DNA from 4 places in the Brachybacterium phenoliresistens genome. Region 1 is predicted to be linked to each of the others. Evidence: predicted binding sites of a transcription regulator. Region 1 holds the regulator's gene; each other region holds the start of a gene.
The links. Region 1 encodes LexA, which represses DNA repair genes until DNA is damaged. Its sites were predicted from a motif close to TCGAACANNTGTTCGA; they were not measured.
Positions count from the first base shown of each region.

Region 2: the regulator LexA is predicted to act here: its motif matches at 3,748-3,763, upstream of ABD234_RS02230 (HNH endonuclease signature motif containing protein).
Region 3: the regulator LexA is predicted to act here: its motif matches at 2,898-2,913, upstream of ABD234_RS10400 (HNH endonuclease signature motif containing protein).
Region 4: the regulator LexA is predicted to act here: its motif matches at 2,719-2,734, upstream of ABD234_RS03490 (HNH endonuclease signature motif containing protein).

Region 1 covers NZ_BAAAOW010000002.1:312,119-317,548, forward strand. Annotated here, with positions in the region: gene hflX (GTPase HflX) at 1-511, shown strand, start outside; gene ABD234_RS05870 (ATP-dependent DNA helicase) at 665-2,683, shown strand; gene lexA (transcriptional repressor LexA) at 2,790-3,476, opposite strand; gene ABD234_RS05880 (LysM peptidoglycan-binding domain-containing protein) at 3,657-4,037, shown strand; gene nrdR (transcriptional regulator NrdR) at 4,072-4,539, shown strand; gene ABD234_RS05890 (HelD family protein) at 4,697-5,430, opposite strand, start outside.
Region 2 covers NZ_BAAAOW010000001.1:486,398-491,827, reverse strand. Annotated here, with positions in the region: gene ABD234_RS02245 (Hsp70 family protein) at 1-475, shown strand, start outside; gene ABD234_RS02240 (aldo/keto reductase) at 608-1,594, opposite strand; gene ABD234_RS02235 (MerR family transcriptional regulator) at 1,648-2,019, shown strand; gene ABD234_RS02230 (HNH endonuclease signature motif containing protein) at 2,132-3,604, opposite strand; gene ABD234_RS02225 (endonuclease/exonuclease/phosphatase family protein) at 3,881-4,633, opposite strand; gene ABD234_RS02220 (maleylpyruvate isomerase N-terminal domain-containing protein) at 4,827-5,430, opposite strand, start outside.
Region 3 covers NZ_BAAAOW010000004.1:15,904-21,333, forward strand. Annotated here, with positions in the region: gene ABD234_RS10385 (DoxX family protein) at 1-158, opposite strand, end outside; TPP riboswitch at 393-488, shown strand; gene ABD234_RS10390 (3-oxoacyl-ACP reductase) at 566-1,441, shown strand; gene ABD234_RS10395 (LLM class flavin-dependent oxidoreductase) at 1,441-2,751, shown strand; gene ABD234_RS10400 (HNH endonuclease signature motif containing protein) at 2,974-4,485, shown strand; gene ABD234_RS10405 (FadR/GntR family transcriptional regulator) at 4,515-5,252, opposite strand; gene ABD234_RS10410 (SDR family oxidoreductase) at 5,249-5,430, opposite strand, start outside.
Region 4 covers NZ_BAAAOW010000001.1:753,985-759,414, reverse strand. Annotated here, with positions in the region: gene murI (glutamate racemase) at 1-142, shown strand, start outside; gene ABD234_RS03505 (MBL fold metallo-hydrolase) at 139-936, shown strand; gene rph (ribonuclease PH) at 978-1,736, shown strand; gene rdgB (RdgB/HAM1 family non-canonical purine NTP pyrophosphatase) at 1,733-2,371, shown strand; gene ABD234_RS03490 (HNH endonuclease signature motif containing protein) at 2,984-4,846, shown strand; gene ABD234_RS03485 (DUF4916 domain-containing protein) at 4,908-5,430, opposite strand, start outside.

The DNA of each region.
Region 1 (5,430 bases):
CGACACGGTCGGCTTCGTGCGACACCTCCCGACGGAGCTGGTCGAGGCGTTCCGCTCGACGCTCGAGGAGGTCGGGGACGCCGATCTCCTGCTGCACGTGGTCGACGCCTCGCACCCCGATCCCGAGGGGCAGATCCGGGCGGTGCGGGACGTGCTGGCCGACATCGACGGATTCGACGTGCCGGAGGTGATCGTCCTGAACAAGGCCGACATCGCCGAGCCCGAGACCATCGCGCGGCTGCGCAGCCAGGTCGAGGACTGCATCGTCGTCTCCGCCCGCAGCGGGGAGGGGATCGAGGAGCTGCGCCAGCTCATCGCCGACCGCCTCCCTCGCCCGGAGGTCGAGGTGGACCTGCTCGTGCCGTACACCCGCGGCGATCTCATCTCCCGGGCCCACTCCAGCGGGGAGGTCCTGGACGAGGAGCACCGCAGCGAGGGGACCCGCCTGCATGCCCGGGTCGATGCGGCGCTCGCCGCGGAGCTGCAGGCGCAGGCCGTGCACGTGGCCTGAGAGCCCGCGACCATCCCCGCGCGGCGGGCCCGGGATCCCGGGCCCGCCGCGCGGTCGTCGTGCCGCCGCAGCGCTCCCGGATGTGTCCACGGCGACGCTCCGCACGGCTCTCTCATCCCCGGGCGCGGGCCCGGACGGAGCTAGGCTTGAGCAATGCCCACCGCCCCGGACGAGACCGATGTCGCCATCGACGTGAAGACCCTCATGGCCCGGGCGATCGACGCCATCGGCGGCAGCGAACGCCCAGGTCAGGCGCGGATGGCAGAGGCCGTCGACGTGGCGATGCGCGAGCGGCGGCACCTCCTGGTCCAGGCCGGGACCGGCACCGGGAAGTCGCTGGCCTACCTCGTGCCCGCGCTGCATCACGCGGTCACCGGGGAGCGGCCCGTGGTCGTCTCCACCGCCACCATCGCCCTGCAGAGCCAGATCATCCGCAAGGACCTGCCGCGGATCGTCGAGGCGCTGGCCGATCATCTGCCGCGGCGGCCCACCTTCGCGCTGCTCAAGGGCCGCAGCAACTATCTGTGCAAGCACAAGATGGAGGGCGGGTACCCCAGCGATCTCGAGCCCGGGGCACTGTTCGCGGAGTCCGCCGCCCGCGGGGGAGAGCGCGGCGAGCGGCTGGGCGATCAGGTCAAGCGCCTGCGCAGCTGGGCGGAGGAGACCGACACGGGGGACCGCGACTCCCTCGAGGCGCCCGTCTCCGACCGCGCCTGGCGGCAGGTCTCGGTCACCGGCAACCAGTGCCTGGGGCAGACCTGCCCGCTGGTGCAGTCGTGCTTCGCCGAGCGCAGCCGCGAGGTCGCCCGCGAGGTCGATGTGATCGTGACCAACCATGCCCTGCTGGCCGTGGACGCGTTCGACCGCCACGGGATCATCCCCGAGCACGATGTGGTCGTGCTCGACGAGGCCCACGATCTCGCCTCCCGCGTCACCAGCGCCATCACCGAGCACCTCTCCCCGGGCATGGTGCGCGGCGCCGTCCGCGAGCTGAGGTCGCTGGGGGTGGCCGCCACCGCCCTCGACGACGCCGGGGAGGAGCTGCGCGCGGCCCTGGAGGAGATGCCCGACGGCCGCGTCATCGGCGACCTTCCCGCGCGCATGTCCGATGCGCTGACCACGCTGCGCACCGAGGCGCGCGGGGCGCATGCGGATGCCAAGGAGGCCGGGGACGAGTCGCTCGCGGGGACCGCGGGCGCCCGCAAGGCCGTCCGGTCGATCCTGCAGGAGATCATCGACGTCTGCGAACGTGCCGTGACCCCGGACGAGGACGATGTCGTGGCCATCTCCCGGTCCGATGCGACGGGGCGCACCAGCCTCACCATCGCCCCCATGTCCGTGGCCACGGCGCTGCGCGGAGCGATCCTCGAGGAGCGCACCGCGGTGCTGACCTCGGCCACCCTGGCCCTCGGCGGGCGTTTCGAGCAGCCTGCCGGCGCGGTGGGCCTGCGTGCTGCGGACCGCCAGGACCCGGATCGGCGCGGCGGCGCCCGGAACGCGAGCCATTGGGCCGGCCTCGATGTGGGCAGCCCCTTCGACTACCCGCGCCAGGGCATCCTCTACATCGCCTCGCACCTGCCGCAGCCCGGTCGGGAGGGCCCGTCCCTGGACATGCTCGATCACCTGACCGAGCTCATCGAGGCCTCCCGCGGCGGTGCGCTGTGCCTGTTCTCCTCGCGCCGCGGGGCGGAGCTCGCCGCCGAGCACGTGCGGGCCCGCACGGACCTTCCCGTGGGGGTGCAGGGCGAGGACTCCATGTCCAACCTCGTGCGCGCCTTCGCCGCCGACGATGCGACGAGCCTGTTCGGCACCATCACCTTGTGGCAGGGCGTGGACGTGCCCGGTCGTGCCTGCCGCCTGGTCACCATCGACCGGATCCCGTTCCCGCGGCCGGACGAGCCCCTGGTGGCGGCGCGGCAGGAGCGGATCTCCGAGCGCGGCGGGAACGCCTTCATGTCGATCTCGGCGCAGCACGCCGCCCTGCTCATGGCCCAGGGCGCCGGCCGGCTGATCCGGACGGCGGAGGACCGGGGGATGGTCGCGGTGCTGGATCCGCGCCTGATGACCAAGCGCTATGGCTCGTTCCTGGTGCAGGCGATGCCGCCGCTGTGGCAGACCCGGGACCCGCAGGTCGCGCTCCAGGCCCTCGGTCGCCTCGCCGCGTCCGGCTGACCCCGTGTCCGACTGACCCCGCAGCCGGCTGACCCCGCGGTCGGCTGATCTTCGCGGCCGGCCCCGGAGGGTCGGCCCCCCGGCGGGTGCGGCGCGCAGACGCGTCTCAGACCGCTCGCAGCACCGCCACGACCTTGCCGAGGATCTCGGCGGAGTCGCCGAGGATCGGCGCGAACGACGGGTTGTGCGGCATCAGCCAGACGTGGCCGTCGCGCTGGGCGAAGGTCTTCACGGTCGCCTCGCCGTCGATCATGGCCGCGACGATCTCGCCCTTCTGGGCGACGGGCTGGCTGCGCACCACGACCCAGTCCCCGTCGCAGATCGCGGCGTCGATCATCGACTCCCCGACGACCTGGAGCAGGAAGAGGTCCCCGTCCCCGACGAGCTGCTGAGGGAGGGTGAAGACGTCCTCGACCTGCTCCTGGGCGGTGATCGGCACGCCCGCGGCGATGCGGCCCACCAGGGGGACGGGGACGCCCACGGTGCTCGGCATCGGCTCGCCGGGGGAGAGCTCGGGCTCGCCGCTCTCGTCCGGGAGCACGATCTCCATGGCGCGGGGGCGCTTGGGGTCCCGGCGCAGGAAGCCCTTGCGCTCGAGGACCCCGAGCTGGTGCGCGACGGAGGAGGACGAGGTCAGGCCGACGGCGTCGCCGATCTCCCGCATGGTGGGCGGGTAGCCGTGATCGGCGATCGCGGCGGCGATCTCCTCGAGGATCCGGCGCTGGCGATGGGTGAGGCCCGCCGTCGCGGAGGCGTCCTCCGCCTCCGGGGTGCTGGTGCTGCTCGGCGACATGGCGGGGCCTCCTGGCGTTCGACCGCGGCTTCGGATGTCGGACCCTCCTGGTGGAGTGATCCCACGAACAACAGTAGGCGCTGGAGGCGCTGTCACCAAACATGTGTTCGACATGTTCTTGCGTGTCGCGCCGCGGGGGCCTACAGTCGTACACGTATTCGATCGAACAGGAGTTCGGACATGGCCACGATCCTTTCCCTTCCCACCCGGGATGCCGCCGCCGTCGACGCTACCCCTCGACCGCGTGTTCGACTCGAGCTGACCCGCCGGGGGCGGGTGCTCGTCACCGGGGCCGCCTTCGTCCTCGGCGTGCTCGTCGCCCTCGCGCTGCTCCTCTTCGCCGGCGGCCCCTGGGCCTTCGCCGGTGCGACCGAGCACGGCCCCGTGGTGACGGTCGAGTCCGGGGACACCCTGTGGGCCTATGCCGAGTCCTATGCGCCCGAGGGTGTCGAGCCCCAGGCCTTCGTCGAGGAGGTCCGTCGCCTCAATGGGATGGAGACCCCGCGTCTGACCGCAGGCCAGGAGATCGTCCTGCCGCAGGGGGTCACCGCGCAGAAGTGAGGGCGGCGCGGCGCGCTGCCGGTAGGCTGGACGGGTGCACTGCCCGTTCTGCCGCAATCCTGACTCGCGCGTCGTCGACTCCCGGACCTCTGACGACGGCGCGACCATCCGTCGCCGCCGTCAGTGCACCGCCTGTTCCCGCCGGTTCTCCACCGTGGAGACCGCCTCCCTCTCGGTCGTGAAGCGATCCGGGGTGAGCGAGCCCTTCAGCAGGTCCAAGGTGATCTCCGGGGTGCGCAAGGCCTGCCAGGGCCGGCCGGTCAGCGATGACCAGCTCGCGGTGCTGGCCCAGCGCGTCGAGGACGCGATCCGCCAGCGCGGCCAGGCGGAGATCGAGGCGCACGAGGTGGGCCTCGCGATCCTCCAGCCGCTGCAGGATCTCGACCTGGTGGCCTACCTGCGCTTCGCGAGCGTGTACCAGTCCTTCGAATCGCTGGACGACTTCGAGGCCGCGATCGCGCGGCTGCGCGCCGAGGCGGCCGGGGGTGCATCCGGCGTCTGAGGGGTCCGGATCCGGGAATCGTGCGCGAGCCCGTCCGGTTCATGCATAAGATGTCTGCTGGCGCCTCACGAGGCGCCGACCGGATCGGCGGTCGCGGAGGGGAAGCCGCGGCCGCCGATCCTTCGTCCCGGCCCGGGACGCCCGGGGGGCGGGGCCCTCAGCCCTCCAGGCCGGCCGGCAGCGGTGCCGCATGCACGACGTCCAGCCGCCGCGTCGGGCGGGTCATCGCCACATACAGATCACCGGCCCCGTGCACGCCGTCCGAGACGAGCCGCGCCGGCTCGACCACGACGACGCCGTCGAACTCCAGGCCCTTGGCGTCCTGCGGCGACATCACCGCCACCTCGTCGTCCACGCCCGCGCTTCCCGAGCCCACGCGCGGCAGCCCCTCCTGCGCGCGCAGCGCCGCCACCAGCTCGCTCACCTGATCGGCCTCGACGATCACGGCGATGCGCCCGGTATCGGCCGAGAGCTGGTCGCGCACCGCGCGGACCACCTCGTCGGCGAGCTGCCCCGCCCGCGCAGGGCGCAGCACGGGATCCAGCTCGCCCTCGCGCACGGAGGAGACCGCCGTGACGGGGAGGTCGTGGCGCTCGGCCATGCGCTGGGCGGCATCCATGACCCGTCGCGGGGTGCGGTAGTTGACCGTGAGGTGCTCCACCTGGAGGCGGTCCTCGACATAGGGGGCCAGCACCGCCTCCCAGGAGGAGGTCCCGGCCGCCGAGGAGGTCTGGGCGACGTCCCCGACGACCGTGAAGGACTTGGTCGGGTTGCGGCGCATGAGGGCGCGCCACATCATCGGCGAATGCTCCTGGGCCTCGTCCACCACGATGTGCCCGTAGGTCCAGTCCCGCTCGGACCGCGCCCGTTCGGCCAGCGTGCGGCCGTCGC
Region 2 (5,430 bases), on a different contig from region 1:
CATCGGCCTGGCCATCGCCGCCGATCCCGACTCCGGGTTCACCGTCTCGGACCGGCTCTCCCGCGGCTTCGGCGTGTTCCGCGAGCGCGATGCCGGCGCCGGCGTCGCCTTCGATCCGATCCTCACCCGCGAGCACCCGGTCCCCGAGCACGGGGAGATCGTGGTGACCCGCCGCTACGTCGCCGCGCACAACCTCGGCTGGTTCCGCTACGTCGAGCACACGAGCGTCGACGCCGTCGGCGAGCCCCGCGGCGACCTGGTGCCCTACGCGGAGGTGATCTTCCCCTTCGACCCGGCGCTGCAGGGCTCCGACGGTGCAGAGGAGACCGAGCGCCTGGCCGCGGTGCCCGTGGAGCGCCGCGCCGGCGGGCCGCTCGTGGAGGAGACCTACACGATCGACGCCGCCGGCATCGTCTCCGTGCGCATCGCGGATCTGACCACCGGCTACGCGCGGGAGTACGGCCTGGGCCGCTGAGCTCGCGCCGGCCGCCCCGCCGGCGACCGGGCGGCGACCGGCCGTCCGCCTGGGGCCGGCCGCCCGCCGGGAGCCGTTCGCCCGCCGGGAGCCGTTCGCCCGGCGGGGCCGTTCGCCCTCCGGGAGCCGGCCCTAGAGCGCCGCGTCCAGGATCTCCCGCGCCTCCTCGTCGAGCACGAGGGAGACGCCGTCCAGCGCCTCCTCGAGCTGGTACGGCCTGCTGCCGCCGAGGATCGGCCGGATGCCCTGCGAGACCAGGTGGGCGAGCACGACCTGCCCGCGGCGGGCGCCGGTGCGCCGGGCCACCTCGTCCAGCGCCGCGAGGCGTCGCTCCGTGCCGGGATGGTCGAAGACCGGGTCGATGGGCTTGGCGGGGTCGTCGTAGGCACCGCCCAGCAGCGGCGAATAGGCCCACACCTCCAGCCTCTCCTCACGGGCCAGATCCACCTGCTCGGCACCCAGGACGCCGAAGGGATGCACGTTCCCCTCCGGCTGCGTGCCGGGTCGGGGCCGCAGGGCGGTCGCGCTGAGCTGCAGGGCGTCGATCGGCATCGCGCCCGTGGCCAGGGCATGCGCCCGGGCCCGCTCCACCCGCCAGGCCGGATGGTTCGAGGCGCCGACGCGGCGCACCCGGCCATCGGCCGCGAGCTCGGCCATCGCGTCCACGCTCTCCTCGATGGGGACGGTGCGGTCCTCCTGGTGCAGCCACAGCAGATCCACGCTCTCGATCCCGAGCCGTGCGAGGCTTCCGGCGAAGGCGTCGTGGATCGCCCGTCGGGACAGGCCGGACCGGTGCTCGGGCCAGGACCCCGCCCACAGCGGCTCCGCACCGACCTTGGTGGCGATGCGCACCCGGTCGCGCATCCCGGGGCGGGCGGCGAGCCAGCGGCCGATGACCCGTTCGCTGGCTCCGCCCCGGCCGGCGGGATCCAGCCAGAAGGCGTAGCAGTCGGCGGTGTCGATCCAGGTGCCGCCGCGCTCGACGAAGCGGTCCAGGAGGGCGAAGGACGTCTCCTCGTCGATGCGGGTGCCGAAGGTCATCGCGCCGAGCACCAGCGGGGAGTCGGGCGGCGGGGTGGTCGGGTCGGGACGGGCCGGGGTGCTGTTCTGTGCGGTCATGGCATGAGCCTGAGCCCTGGAGCGCGCTCCAGGTCAAGCGGTAGCCTGCCGTCATGGCGACCTATACCCCGGCCGAGGCCGCGCAGCGCAGCGGGTTCACGATCGACACCCTGCGCTACTACGAGCGCGAGGGCATCCTGCCGCGGGTCGCGCGCAGCGCCGGCGGGCACCGGGTCTACTCTGACGCGGATCTGTCGACCCTCGACTTCCTGCAGTGCCTGCGGGACACCGGCATGCCGATCGAACGGCTGCGCCGCTATGGGGAGATGTGCCAGGATCCCGCGACGATGACGGATCGCGCCGCTCTCCTGCGTGAGCACGCGGCCGATGTCGATGCCCAGATCGCCCTGCTCACCCGTCGCCGTGCCCGGCTGACGGAGAAGATCGCCTGGTACGACGAGCAGATCGGCGACGCCGCGGACTGATCACCCGCGGTCCGGGAGCTGGGCGCGCGTCGGCCCCACCCCACCCGATGCCGGGTGGGGGAGAGGGCCGAACGGAGGCGACCGCGGGGAGGCCGTTGCCGGTGACCGGGCTTCAGTAGGGCGGGGCGTCCTCATGGGCGGTGACCAGCCTGCTGCGGGCGGTCGGGGGCCCCGAGCGACGCTCGCCGAGGAATGCGGATCGGAATTCCGGATTGTTCTCGGGAGCGCCCAGATCCTGATTGTCGAGAATGTCGACGACGACGTCGCTCCCGATGCTCCAGCGGGTGGCGCCGCCGGGAATCCGGTGGGGGTCGGTGAGCCCCTCGGTCTTGATGCGATGATGCATGAGGCAGAGATGGTGGAGATTCTCCGGAATCGTCTTTCCGCCGTGCTGGGGATCCTCGTGGTCGAACTCCTCGATGTGGTCGACCTCGATGCGGCCGCGGCTGGGCCTGGTGCACCCCGGGTGCGCGCACAGCGGCGTCTTCAGGTGGGTGAGCTCGAGCACGGCCGCGCCGGGACGGTACCGGACCGCCGGTTCGCCGAGGAAGGCTCCGGTGGCGGGGTCGGTGAGCACGAGCCACCAGTCCTCGGCGGCGCCGGCGATGGCGCGGGCGACCGGACCGGGCACCGGAGTCTCGCCCTCGAGCAGACCGGGCTCGTTCGAGGCGCCGAGCGCCGTGAGCGCCGGGACCGTGATGTTCACGCGGCGCCGCGTGTGCGGGACGGCCACGCCGCCGGTGTCCAGGACGCTGCGGGTCATGACGGCATAGCGGATCTGGCCCAGCGACATCACCATGGCCGTGCGCTGCACGTCGCCGTCGAGGTCGAAGGGGATCTCGTCCAGGCCGTCGCGCAGGGCGAGGCGCTGTGCGTCCTGCACCGCGCGGGCGGCGGCGTTGAGGCGTTCGACGAGATCGGTGATCTCCGCCGTCGGGCCGATGATCTCGAGGGTGCTGGTGCCTTCGACGAGATTCGGCTCCTGCCAGGTGATCGTGCGCTGATCAGCGGGGGAGCGGGTGGTGCGGGACCGCTCGGCCACGTGCATGACCAGCCGGCGCAGCCGCCGGCGGAAGCCCGGGAACGTGAGCGTGCGCAGGGGCCAGTCGGAGATGGTCTCGTCGAGGGTGGCGAGGTCCTCGTCCGGGAGATCGCGGGACGCCCGGAGGATGCGGGTGAACCACGGAGCCGGCAGGTCCGCGGAGGCGAGGCGCTCCAGGGTGAGCGGGAAGGCCTCCACGGCGAGCACCGCCTCGCGGATGAGCCGGCGGGCGCCGGCGGCGTCGCAGCGCAGGGCGACCGCGCAGGCCGCATCCGCGGCGGCCTGCGCAGAGGCGGCCTGCTGCGGGTCCCGGCCGGCGGGATCGATGTGGAAGCGGTACAGCTCGCGCTGGCGGGCCGCATGGGCCGCGGCCTCGGCGGCGATCCCGGCCAGCAGCTCGCGCACGCGCTGCGAGATCCGGGAGCCGGGGACGATGCCGCCGACGGCGAGATGCTCGCCAGAGGCGAGATCCGGCGCCCGGCGCTCGCCCGGGCTCGAGGAGCCCGGCCCCAGGTCGAGCTCGGGGTGGCCATGATGCGTCATCGACACCATCCGTCCTCTCTCGGCATTTCCTCCGACCCGCAGAGGGAGGGGATGCCGACGTGATCCGGCTCCCCTTCCGAGGAATTCCGATGCGTTCCGTCGTGGCCGGTCGACTTTCCCCCGAGCCGTGCGATCAGTATATATCGATCATACGTTCGATGCCAGGTTTCCGGGCGATGCGTCGCGAGATCGTGGAGAACGCTGCTATGGGGAGGAGGAGCGGTCCGGGTGCGCGCACGGTTCCTCGCGCTCCGGGGCGGTCGCGGGAGCCGTGGATCAGGGCATCCGCAGCTCGGCCAGCAGCGGCAGGTGGTCGGAGGCGCCGCGGCCCGCCTCCGCCACGCACGCCGAGGTGCACGTGAGCCCCGACGTCAGGATGTGGTCGATGCGCGCCGCGTGCGGATCGGTGCCGTCGCCGACGAAGGTCAGCCCCTCGCCCCCGTCGCCTCCCTGCTCCCAGGCGTCGGACATCCGCCGCTGCAGCAGCGCCAGGGAGTCGGCGCCGGGCGCCTCGTTGAGATCGCCGGCGAGGATCACCGGGCCGTCCTGCGCGGGAAGCTCGACGATGATCGCCCGCACCTGCGCCAGACGCGCCTCGGCGCTGGCGGGATCCAGGTGCGTGCCCGCGACGGTGACGGGGCCGCCGGGGACGGCCGCGCGGGCGTGCAGCAGCATGCGCGGCTCCTCTCCGGGAGCGCACGGCAGCGGGATGCGATGCACCTGCTCCAGCGGCCACCGGGAGAGGATCATGTGCCCGTACTCGCGGTCCGGACCGCCCGGCGGGTCCGAGGGAAGGGTCATCGCCGGGGCGAACTCCGCGTGGAGGCCCAGGGCGTCGGCGAGCACGGCGGGCTGGTCCACGCCTCCGCTGCGGGGCCAGAACCGGTCCACCTCCTGCAGCAGGGCGAGATCCGGCCGCAGCTGCTCCAGCACGTGGGCGATGCGCTCGAGGTCGAGGACGCCGGCGGCATCGGCGCCGTGGTGGATGTTGAACGTGACCACCCGCAGGGTGGTGCGGTGCTCGAGCATCGGGGATCCTCCCCCTCCTGCGCAGGGCGGCCGCCGGGCGAGCGGCTCGTCCTCCAGCGTAGCCGCCGATCACCCCCGAGGGCATGCGTGCGGATCCGCGGCCCTGCCCTGCCGATCACCGCGGCCGACACGACCGTCGACACGGCCGTCGTCACGACGATGCGTCGTCGCCGCCCGGCGTGACCTGCGGTGGTCAGCCGAGGGGGAAGGGGAGGGACGCGGCGAGATCCGGCCCGAGCAGGTCCACGTCCCCGGCTGCGGGTGCGCGGCGGCCGGTGGCCAGGCGCAGCGCATCGGCGTCGGGGAGGGCCGCAGGAAGCGCCCGGCCGATGGCCCGCTCGAGGAGGCTGCGGGACCACCCCAGCGACGGCGGCGACGGGGGCGGCAGAGTCGGTGCGCCGACCAGGAGGTCCAGGTGGTGCAGGGTCCATTCCAGGACATAGGCGCCGGCGAAGTCATCGGTGCGCAGGATCATCTCCTGTGTGCGGACGTGCTGGGCCGGGTCCGCGCGCCGGACCGCCCGTCGTGCCGCGGAGCCGAGGTCCTCCAGGTGGAAGCGCAGCAGGTCGGGGTCCTGGTAGGCGGCGGCGAGGCGGGGGATCAGGGCGTCCAGCGGATCCGTGCCGTCCGGGGGCTCGACGATGCTCCAGTAGCCGGCGGCATCGGCCGTGGCCGGAGCATCGGACGGCGTGGCCAGGGTGATCAGCACGTCCTGGACGTCGATCACCAGGTGGCAGACGAGGTCCCGCACCAGCCAGCCCGCGCAGCCGGACGGCTCCGCGAAGTCGCCGGGCTCC
Region 3 (5,430 bases), on a different contig from region 1:
TCGAGCGCTCCGATGCCGCGCACGGAGGGATGCGGGAACTGCTCGACCCACGGCGTCCGTTCGATCAGTCGTTCACGGGAGCTGACCAGCTTGGTGGTCCCCGAGGTCGCGAAGACCACCGCGAGAAGTCCGGCCAGGGTCCACAGGAGGATCTCCATCTGCCCATCTCCTTCGGCGAGCCGGCGCCTCCGGCGGCCGGGGCGGCCACCTGCGCCGGGTATCAAGTATCTCTCCGACATCGGCCGATGTCATGCGAACGCGCAGGTCGATTCGTCCGAGGCTCGCCACGGGGCGTCCCGGGACCGCGGCCTGCACCCTGGCCGGCCGATCCCGCGGGGTCTCAGCGCGAGGGGCGGTCGCGCCGGCGGGCACGGGGCATCGGGTAGTGTGCCGGGCGTGACACGGGGTGCCGCCACGCGCGGCTGAGAACACACCCGTCGAACCTGATCCAGTTCACGCTGGCGGAGGGATTGTCGCAGCGGCCGTGCGCCGGATGCCCCGGGTGACCGGTGCATCCGTGCAGGTCACGCTCGGGGGTGCCTCTCGCCGAATCGAGAGGCAGACGATGACCGATCCCGTCCCCGCAGCCCAGCCCGATCCCGCCGCGCAGCCCGATCCGACGGCCCAGCCCGATGCGGCTCCCCGCGGCTCCGCGGCACCTCCCGCGCCCTCCTCCGCCCCTGCGCTCTCCGAGCAGGTCGTCGTGGTCACCGGCGGCGCCCGGGGCCTGGGCCGTGCGATCACCGAGGCGTTCCTGCGCGAGGGAGCCCGGGTGGTGATCGACCATCTGCGCAGCGCCGACGCCGCCCGCGAGATCGCCGCCGCGCACGAGGGGCGGGCCCTCGCCGTGCGGGCCGACGTCCGCGACCGCGCGGCGCTGGACGCCCTGTTCGCCGAGGCCGAGGACCACTTCGGAGCGCCGGTGAGCACCGTCGTCTCCAACGCCCTGACCGACTTCGCCTTCGACGGCGATGCCCGCCCGAAGGCCGCGGAGATCGGCTACGAGGCCTTCGCCGCCCAGTTCGCCGGATCCGTCCAGGGCACCGTCAACCTGGTCCAGGCCGCCCTGCCCCACTTCGACCGCGCCGGTTCCGGGCGGGTCGTCACCATCGGCACGAACCTGTTCCAGAACCCCGTGGTCCCCTACCACGACTACACCGCGGCGAAGGCGGCCCTGCTGTCCCTGACCAGGACCTTCGCCGCAGATCTGGGCCCGCGCGGGGTGCGGGTGAACATGCTCAGCGGCGGCCTGCTGCGCACCACCGACGCGAGCGCCGCGACGCCCGAGGCGGTGTTCGACGCGATCGCGGCGAGCACCCCGCTGGGGTCGGTGACCACCCCCGAGGAGTTCGCCGACGCCGTGCTGCTGCTGGCCTCGCCGCTCTCCCGGGCGATCACCGGCCAGAACCTCGTCGTCGACGGCGGGCTGGTGAAGGACTGATGACGGCCGCACCGCGCCCCATCCACCTGAACCTGTTCGCCCACGCCTGCGGCCACCACTCGGCGGCCTGGCGGCGGCCCGGCTCCGATGTGGCGCGGCTGGGCGACATCGGCCGATGGGAGGAGCTGGCGCGCCTCGCCGAGCGCGGGACGCTGGACGCGCTGTTCCTCGCGGACGGGCAGTCCGCGGGCGTCCCCGGGATCGCCGGCGGGCCGCGCTGGTTCTTCGAGCCGATCACCGCGCTCACCGCGATGGCCCGGGCGACCACGCACCTGGGCCTGGTCACGACGATCTCGAGCACCTTCTGGCAGCCGTTCCACGCGGCGCGCATGCTCGCGAGCCTGGACCACATCAGCGGCGGCCGCGCCGGGATCAACGTCGTCACCTCGATGACCGACGAGGAGGCCCGCAACCACGGCATGGACGCGCTGCCGCCGCATGCCGAGCGCTACGCGCGGGCCGATGAGTTCATCGAGGCGATCACCGCCCTGTGGGACTCGTTCCCGGCCGAGGCGATCCTGCCCGACGGCGGCGCCACGGTCTACGCGGACGTCGAGCGGATCCGACCCATCGACCATCGGGGCGAGAGCTTCCGGGTCGCCGGGCCGCTGAGCATCCCCTCCCCGCCGCAGGGCCGGCCGGTGCTGTTCCAGGCCGGCAGCTCGGAGCCCGGGCGCGATCTCGCCGCCCGCCATGCCGAGGGGATCTATGCCGTGGCCTGGGACATCCCCATGGCGACGGAGTACCGCGCCGACATCCGCGCGCGGGCCCGGGCGCAGGGCCGGGACCCGGATTCGATCGTCGTCATGCCGGGGCTGGTCACCTACATCGGCCGCACCGAGCAGGAGGCGCGGGAGAAGAAGGCGGCGCTGGATGCGCTGCTGCCGGCGCGGGAGTCCCTCGCCCAGCTGTCCTTCTTCATCGGCCAGGACGCGAGCGCCTGGGAGCTGGATGCCCCCGTGCCGGAGCTGCCGCCGCTGGAGGAGTTCACCGGTCCGCAGGGCCGGTATGCCACGGTGCTGCGGATCCTCGAGTCCGCCCCGGCCCGGCCGACGGTCCGGGAGCTGCTGGGGCTGCTCGCCGCCGGCGGCGGGCACGCGACGATGATCGGCACCGCGGAGCAGGTCGCCGACCAGATCATCGCGTGGGTCGACGCGGGCGCGGCCGATGGCTTCAACCTCATGCCCCCGACCCTGCCGGAGAGCCTTGAGGACGTGATCGACCAGGTCATCCCCATCCTCCGGGAGCGGGGCCGGTTCCGGCGGGAGTACGCGGCGACGACTCTGCGCGGCCATCTCTCCCCGGGATAGGGACCTCGCGGCGCGGGCAGCGGGGAGCGCTCCGCTCCTCCTCCCCAGGGCACGTTCGTCCCCATCGTCGGGGTGCCTGTGGCGCGGCCGCGACACGCCGCGGAGGATGAGGGGAGAACGTCTCTTCGCGGAGTAGAGTCGTTCTATCGAACAGGTGTTCGATGCGAGGTGCAGGGGCGCACGATCATCCCGCTCGCGCGATGAGCCGGGGAGGAGGGGACGATGAGCCACGGAATGCCGTCGGACGAGGAGATCCGCCGCGCCATCGAGCAGCATGTCCCCCGCCGCTTCCGGGTCGCCGCGCCGCGACGGCGCGTCACCCGCACCGACCTCCCCGCGCGCGCCGAGGAGAGCGGGGACGTCGAGCTCGGCTCCCTGCTCCAGGATCTCTGGGATGCGGAGGCTCGCGCCTCGCAGCTGCACGCGCAGCGCACGCGGGTCCTCGCCGCCCTCGCCGTCGACCCGGGCGAGGGCGACGATGCGCGCCTGGAGCTCGAGCTGAACGCCGACCGCGCCGCGCTCGCCCTCCAGGTCACGCGCCAGGTCGCGCTGCGGCGCATCCTCGACGCCCGCATGGCCGTGCGCTCCCTCCCCCGCAGCCTCGAGCGGCTCGCCGCCGGGCGCATGCCCGTGGACCGGTTCACCCGCCTCCTCCGCAGCACCCGCGCGCTGCGCGATGCGCACCGCCGGATCATCGACCAGCTCGTCGAGGACTGGGGCGAGGGGCTCACCGCGGACACCTTCGAGCGCCGGCTGCGCCAGCTGGTGGCCTGGATGACCGACCGGATGGACCGGGCCGAGGGGCCGCGCGAGCCCCGGCGCGGCATCGAGGTCCTCCCCCCGGCGGAGGACGGCACCGCCTGCCTGCAGGTCTTCGGCCCCGCCCCGGAGATCCTCGACCTCGGCCGGCGCCTCGACGCCGCCGCCCGCGCGGTCCAGGACGTCCAGCGGCGGGCGCTGGCCGCGGGGACAGACGTCCCCCTGGACCCGGACGGTTCCGCCGCGGGCCGCGGTCGGCCGCTGCCGCTGACCCTGATCGGCTATCAGCTGCTGCGCACCGCGAGCTTCGACACCGAGGGCGTCGAGGTGCCGCGGCCGCGCTTCCGCATGAACATCACGGTCCCGGCGATGACACTGCTCGGCGTGAGCGACGCCCCCGGGCTCCTCGACGGCATCACGCCGATCCCGGCGGACATGGCCCGCGAGCTCGCCGGCGGCTGCGACGTGTGGCATCGGGTGCTGACGGACCCGTCCACCGGCGCGTACCTCCCCCTCGCCACGGACACGTACCGCCCGTCGGCGGGGCTGCTGGAGCACCTGCGCCAGCGGGGTCCCACCTGCGCCGTGCCCAGCTGCACGCGCAGCGTGTGCACCGCCTCCGAGAACGACCACATCCGCGAGTACGACCCCGCGCACCCCGAGCTGGGCGGCCCGACCAGCAGCGAGAACTGCCATCTGCTGTGCTGGATGCACCATCGGATGAAGACCCTCGGGATGCTCGACCCGGTCCGGCTCGGACCCGCCCCCGGGGCGGGGCCTGCGGGCGTCTCCCCCGGCCGCACCCGCTGGCGGATCGGCGCCGCGGGCGAACGGTGCACCGCCCTGGACGATGTCGACCTCATGACCCCGGCGGTCGTCGCCGAGTTCGAGGAGCTGTGGGAGGCGCATCAGGAGCGGGAGCGACGGCGGCTCCATCCCCCGAGGCCCGATCCGGGACCTCCCCCGCCGTTCTGACGAGCCGAACCCCTCAGCCGAAGGCAGCCTCAGTCGGCGGAATTCTCAGCCGGAGGTGCCCCCGTCGACGCCGGCTGCGCGTCCTCCGGCCCGGTGCGCTCCACGATCTCCCGCATCGCCGCGGCCGCCGCCGCGGGGTTCCCGGCGGCGATCGCCCGGCACACCTCGCCGTGCAGGGCGACGTCCCGGGCATCGGGGGCGAGGTGGGCGCGCTCGAGCAGGGCCCGGTCCCGCAGCCCCTCCTCGATCACCCGGCGCAGCCGCACGAACATCGCGCTCCCGGACAGCGCGAGGACGGCGGCGTGGAGCTCGGCATCGGCCGCGAGGAAGGCCTCGGGATCGTCCGCCTGCGCCAGCGCCTCGCCGGCGCGGGCAAGCCGCTCGCACTGATCGGGAACGGCGTGACCAGCGGCGACGGTGCGGGCGGCGGCGGCTGCGGCCTCCGGTTCGACGGCGCGCCGCAGGGAACGCAGCTCGTCGATCTGGGCGCGGCGCCCCTCCTCGCCCAGCGCCAGGCGCCAGCGGATCACCCACGGGTCCAGGGTGTCCCAGTGCTCGGCCCCGCGCACGCGCAGACCCACGCGGCGCCCGGCGCTGAGCATGCCCAGGGACCCGAGCACCCGAGTGACCTCGCGGACCACGCTGCGGGAGGCCCCGGTGCGCGCGACCAGGCCCTCGACCGTGTCGGCGTGGCCGGCCGGCAGCTCCCCCGCGACGATCGCGCGGCCCAGCTGGTCCAGCGCCCGCTCGAAGGCGGAGGTGCTCACGCCTGGGAGACCGGCGAGATGACCAGCTCGTCGACGCGCACGTGCGCGGGCGCATCGAGCACGAAGCCGATCGCGCGGCCGATGTCCTCCGGGCTCAGCATCACCGCGCGCGCGGCCTCGCCGGGGACCTCGGGGCGCTGCTCGAGGAAGTCGGTGGCGACGTCGCCGGGGCACAGGT
Region 4 (5,430 bases), on a different contig from region 1:
CACCGACGTCACCGCCCCGCGGCACGTCTTCGCCGAGACCGGCACCGAGCTGGGCGGGACCTCCACCTTCGGCCCGCTCTCCCGGCGCTTCCTGGGCCCGGCCGTGCCGATGACCGCGACGCTCCCGGCGGTGACGGTATGAGAGTCACCGTGATCGGCTGCTCGGGCAGCTTCGCCGGCCCGGAGGGCGCCGCCTCCAGCTACCTCATCGAGCACGAGGACGCCGCCGGGCGCACCTGGCGGGTCCTCCTGGATCTGGGCAGCGGCGCCTTCGGCCCTCTGCAGAAGGTGCTCGACCCGGCCTCCTTGGACGCCGTGGTCATCTCCCACCTGCATCCCGACCACTACCTCGACCTCACCGGCCTCGAGGTGTTCTGGGCCTATAACGAGCGGTGCGACCTGCCGCAGCTGCCGCTGTACGCCCCGGCGGACCTCCCCGCCAAGCTGCGCGCCATCCAGGGCCGCAGCTGCGACGTGCCCGACGGCGTGCAGGCCGTGCCCTTCGCCCATCGGACGCTGGTGGACGGCGAGCCGTTCAGCATCGGCCCCATCACCTTCGCCCCGCGCCCCGTGATCCACCCGGTGGAGACCTACGGCTTCCGCATCACCGCCGACGACGAGGTCCTCGTGTACTCCGGCGACTGCGACGAGTGCGCCACCCTGGACGAGCTGGCCGAGGGCTGCGACCTGTTCCTCTGCGAGGCCGGGTACATCGAGGGCCGCGACGACCGCTTCACGGGCATCCATCTCACCGGTCGCCGCGCCGGGCTCACCGCGGATCGCGCCGGGGCCCGCCGCTTGGTGCTCACCCACATCCCCGCCTGGACCAATCCGGCCGTCCCGCTGGCCGAGGCCCGCGCCGTCTACCCCGGGCCGATCGAGCTGGCAGCGCCGATGGCTATCCTCGAGGTGGCCGCGCAGCGCCAGCTGCAGTAGGCCGGCTGCAGCAAGCAGGACACCCACCAGGAAGGCACCCGATGAGCGAGACCACCCCGCAGACCACCGGCGACCGCGTCGACGGACGCACCCCCGACCAGCTGCGCGAGGTGAGGATCACCCGCGGCTGGCTCGACCACGCCGAGGGCAGCGCGCTCATCGAGTTCGGCCGCACCCGCGTGCTGTGCGCCGCCTCCTTCACCGAGGGCGTGCCGCGCTGGAAGAAGGGGTCCGGCTCCGGCTGGGTCACCGCCGAGTACGCGATGCTCCCGCGCGCCACCGACTCCCGGTCCCCGCGCGAGAGCGTCAAGGGGAAGATCGGCGGGCGCACGCACGAGATCTCCCGCCTCATCGGCCGCTCCCTGCGTGCCGTCATCGACCTCGACGCCCTCGGCGAGAACACCATCCAGCTGGACTGCGACGTCCTCCAGGCCGACGGCGGCACCCGCACCGCCGCGATCACCGGCGCCTACGTCGCCCTCGCCGATGCGATCTCCTGGGGCCGGCGCCACACCTCGCTGTCCGCCACCGCGACGGTCCTCACCGATTCGGTGAGCGCCATCAGCGTCGGCATCGTCGACGGCCGGCCGCTGCTGGACCTCGAGTACCGCGAGGACGTCGCGGCCGACACCGACATGAACGTGGTCGTCACCGGCACCGGCGGCCTCGTCGAGGTGCAGGGCACCGCCGAGGGCGTCCCCTTCTCCCGCGCCGAGCTCACCACCCTGCTGGATCTCGCCGAGTCCGGCTGCGCCTCCCTCGCGCAGATCCAGCGGGACGTGCTCGCGGAGCAGCGGTGAGCGCGGCTCCCGCCGGGGCCCGCATCGTCCTGGCTTCCCACAACGCGAAGAAGCTGCGCGAGCTGCAGCGCATCCTCGCCCCGGCCGTCCCGGGCCTGGAGGCGGAGCAGATCGTCTCCGCCGCTGGCCTCGGCCTTCCCGATGTGGTCGAGGACGCCGTCAGCTTCGAGGGCAACGCCCTGAAGAAGGCGCGCTCCGCCGCCGCGGCCACGGGCCTGCTCGCGGTCGCCGACGACTCCGGCCTCGCGGTCGACGTGCTCGGCGGCGCCCCGGGGATCTTCTCCGCCCGCTGGTCGGGCCGTCACGGCGACGACGAGGCGAACAACGATCTCCTGCTCGCCCAGCTCTCCGATGTCCCGGACGAGCACCGCTCGGCGCGCTTCGTCTCCGTCGTCGCCGCGGTCCACCCGGACGGTCGCGAGCTGGTGTGCCGCGGGGAGATGCCCGGCACCCTGCTGCGTGCGCGGCGCGGCGAGGGCGGCTTCGGCTACGACCCCCTGTTCGTGCCCGATGATCAGCCCGGCGGCGGCTCCCTGACCGCTGCGGAGCTCTCCCCGGAGGACAAGGACGCGGTCTCGCACCGCGGCCGCGCCCTGCGAGAGCTCACGACGCGGCTGGGGGAGCTGCTCTCCTAGCGCTTCTGGCCGACCTGAGCTCCTGGCGTCCCCGAGAGGGGGTGTCAGGAGCTCTTGTCATGTCCGGCCTCCGGGTACCGTCCGCGGGGCTGCCGTCGTCGCTGATGCCGTCCGGGTCCCGCCACCCGTGTTTACGGGGGTCGAGGATGAATGATCTTCCGCGCTTCGCTGTGGCGGAACGTGTGCATCATGGACGTATTCCGAAGAACCGCATCGTCGCCCGATGACGTGGCTGGTCAGAGCGTATTCGGGGAGGTCTGCCGCGGTGGGGAGGAGAGGTGGGACGAAGTTCTCCACAATGGTCGTGATGGCCTTCCATCGACCGGCGTACGGGTGTAGGCTGGGTTTCGAACAGGCAATCGAAATCGGCGGCGACGGGGCCGCCGGAGAGTCTGGGGAGGGGGGCGGGGCGGCATGTCGCAGGATCAGATTCCGGGGATGCCCGATCGCCCCGCGCGTGCTCTGCCTGCGTCGGCTCCTGAGGCCGGGCGCTCAGCGCGCGCCGCGTCCTCGCCGGCCGCCTCTGCCCCTCGCGCGGCGGGTGCCGCAGCGGACGCCGGTGACGACGGGGAGGGTGCGGGACGGGGTTCCCGACTCCCGGGACCGGCGACGGTGGAGCAGTTCGTGGCGCGGGTGCCGTTGTCGCTCGCGCGGGGAGCGATCCGTCGGCCGGTGTCGCGGGAGGCTCTGCCGGGGCGAGCGGGGGTGGAGGAGGACCCGGTGCTGGCGGGGGTCGCCCGGACCCTGTGGGATCTCGAGGTCCAGGAAGGCCCTCTGCTGGCGCGGAAGTACTTCGCGCTGCATGCTCTGTCGGATCGGCCCGACGAGGCACCCGAGCCGGGCCTGGAGGGGGACTGCGGCAGTCTCATCGCGGCGGAGGCGCTGCGGGTCTCGGCTTCCCGCGGGGCGCGGGAGGTCGCAGATGGGTATACGGCGGTCGAGCACTTCCCGGGATGCCTGACGCGTCTGGAGGGGGAGGAATTCCCGGCCTTCTGGTTCCGGGAGATGATCCGGATGACGCGGACGCTGCGGCACGTCCTCCAGCAGGGCATCGATGAGGTCGTCGCCGGCTGGGACCTGCACTGCACCCCGAAGACCTTCTTCAAGAACCTCCGGGCCCTGGTGGCGTGGGCGGAGTCCCTGCAGGCGGCAGACGAGGCGCCGGTGCCGGTGGAGCGGGGTGTGCGGGTGCAGGAGGTCGGTGGGGGCATGTCGTGCATGACCCTGACCGGGCCGACGCCCGAGGTGTACTCGGCGGCGCGGCGTCTGGATGTGGCGGCGCGGGCGGTCCAGGCCCAGCAGCGCGCGGCCCTGGCTGCGGGTGGGGAGGTTCCGTGGGATCCGGATGGGATGGTGCGGGAGGATCAGCGGCCGATGTCCCTGGCGACCCTGCGGTTCCTGCTGGCGACCCGTGGGCAGGTGGATACGGATGGGGTGGAGGTGCCGGCGGACCGGTTCCGGATCACCGTGACCGTGCCGATCCTGTCGTTGTTGGGGGTGAGTGAGGCGCCGGGGATGCTGGATGGGATGGTGCCGGTCCCGGCAGACCTCGCGCGGACGCTGGCGGCGGGGGAGGAGGACTGGTACCGGGTGCTGACCGACCCGGTCAGCGGGGCGTTCGTGAAGCTTCCGGCGGCGACGTACCGGCCGACCGCGGCGATGCGGGAGCATCTGCGTCTGCGGGGGTCGCAGTGCGCGGTGCCGGGGTGCGGGAGGCCGGTGTCGCTGGGGTCGGAGTGTGATCACATCGAGGAGTTCCTCGCTGGTGGGGCGACGGATCTGGAGAACCTGCACTGGTTGTGCCGGTTCCATCATCAGGAGAAGACCGACGGGGTCCTCGACCCTGTCCGGATCCAGCCCGTCCAGATCGGTCCGGACGGGGTGACGCGTCCGGGGCGGACGCGGTGGCTGATCGGGAGCAGGGAGGGGCATCACGTGATCCGGGATGTGGTCGATGATGTCGATCTGATCGGGACGATGACCGTCAAGCATCTGATGGACCACTACCAGGACCACCAGGGCGTGCTCTGCGGTCAGGACTGCCGCCATTTCGGCCGGCCGATCCCCCCGGACGAGGACGACGATCCCGACGACCCGCCCACTCCCGACGGTCAGGACCCCGGCGGCGGCGATGACCCCGGAGGCGGAAGTCCCGGCGGCAAGGACCCTGGAGGTAGCGACCCCGGAGACCGGGGTGGAGGACACGGCGAGTCCGGGGAAGACGACTCCGGGCATGGGACTGGAGGTCATGGCGGTGGCGCTGGCGTGCGCCCCGGGAGAGGCGACGACGTCGAGCGCCCCAGGAATGATGGTGCTCCCAGCCGCGCTACCGACGCCTCGACCCGAGTGTCACCGGCGACCGTCGATCCTGCCGACCCGTGGGGCATCCAGCAGCGTCGGAAGCGGAATCGAGATTCCGGGACCGAGGGCGGTTTGGCCTTCCCTTTCGGCTCCGACGGACCCCCGCCCTTCTGAAGATGGCAGGATCGGATCGCACCGTGACCGCCAGCCCGCCCAGGACGGGCAGGGCAGGAGGTCAGATCACGCCGGCATGGGCCAGGGCGCGACGCACCACGATGTCGTGACCGCCCTCGAGCTCGTCCATCACCCCGGACTCCAGGAGCTCGGCGACGTCGTACCAGTTCAGCTCCAGCGCGTCCTCCTGCGGAGAGGCCTCGCCGTCCACGGGCACCAGGTAGGCGAGGGAGATCGCATGCTGCCGCGGATCGGTGAACAGTGACTGCCCCGGCGTCGGGAAGTACTCGGCGACGGTGAACGGCACCGGGCTCGCCGGGATGCGCGGCAGAGCCATCGACCCGAGATCCTTGTCGATGTGGCGGGCGATCGCCTCACGCAGCGTCTCGTGGATGAGCACGCGGCCCGAGACGATGGTCCGCACGATCCGCCCCGTCCCCGAGGCGCGCAGCAGGAGGCCCACCTGGGCGACCGTCCCGTCGACGTCTGTGCGCACCGGCACCACGTCGATGTACGGGATGGGCAGATGGCGGCGCAGCTCGGCGATGCGGTCGGGCTCGAACCACGCGCCCTCGGCATCGATG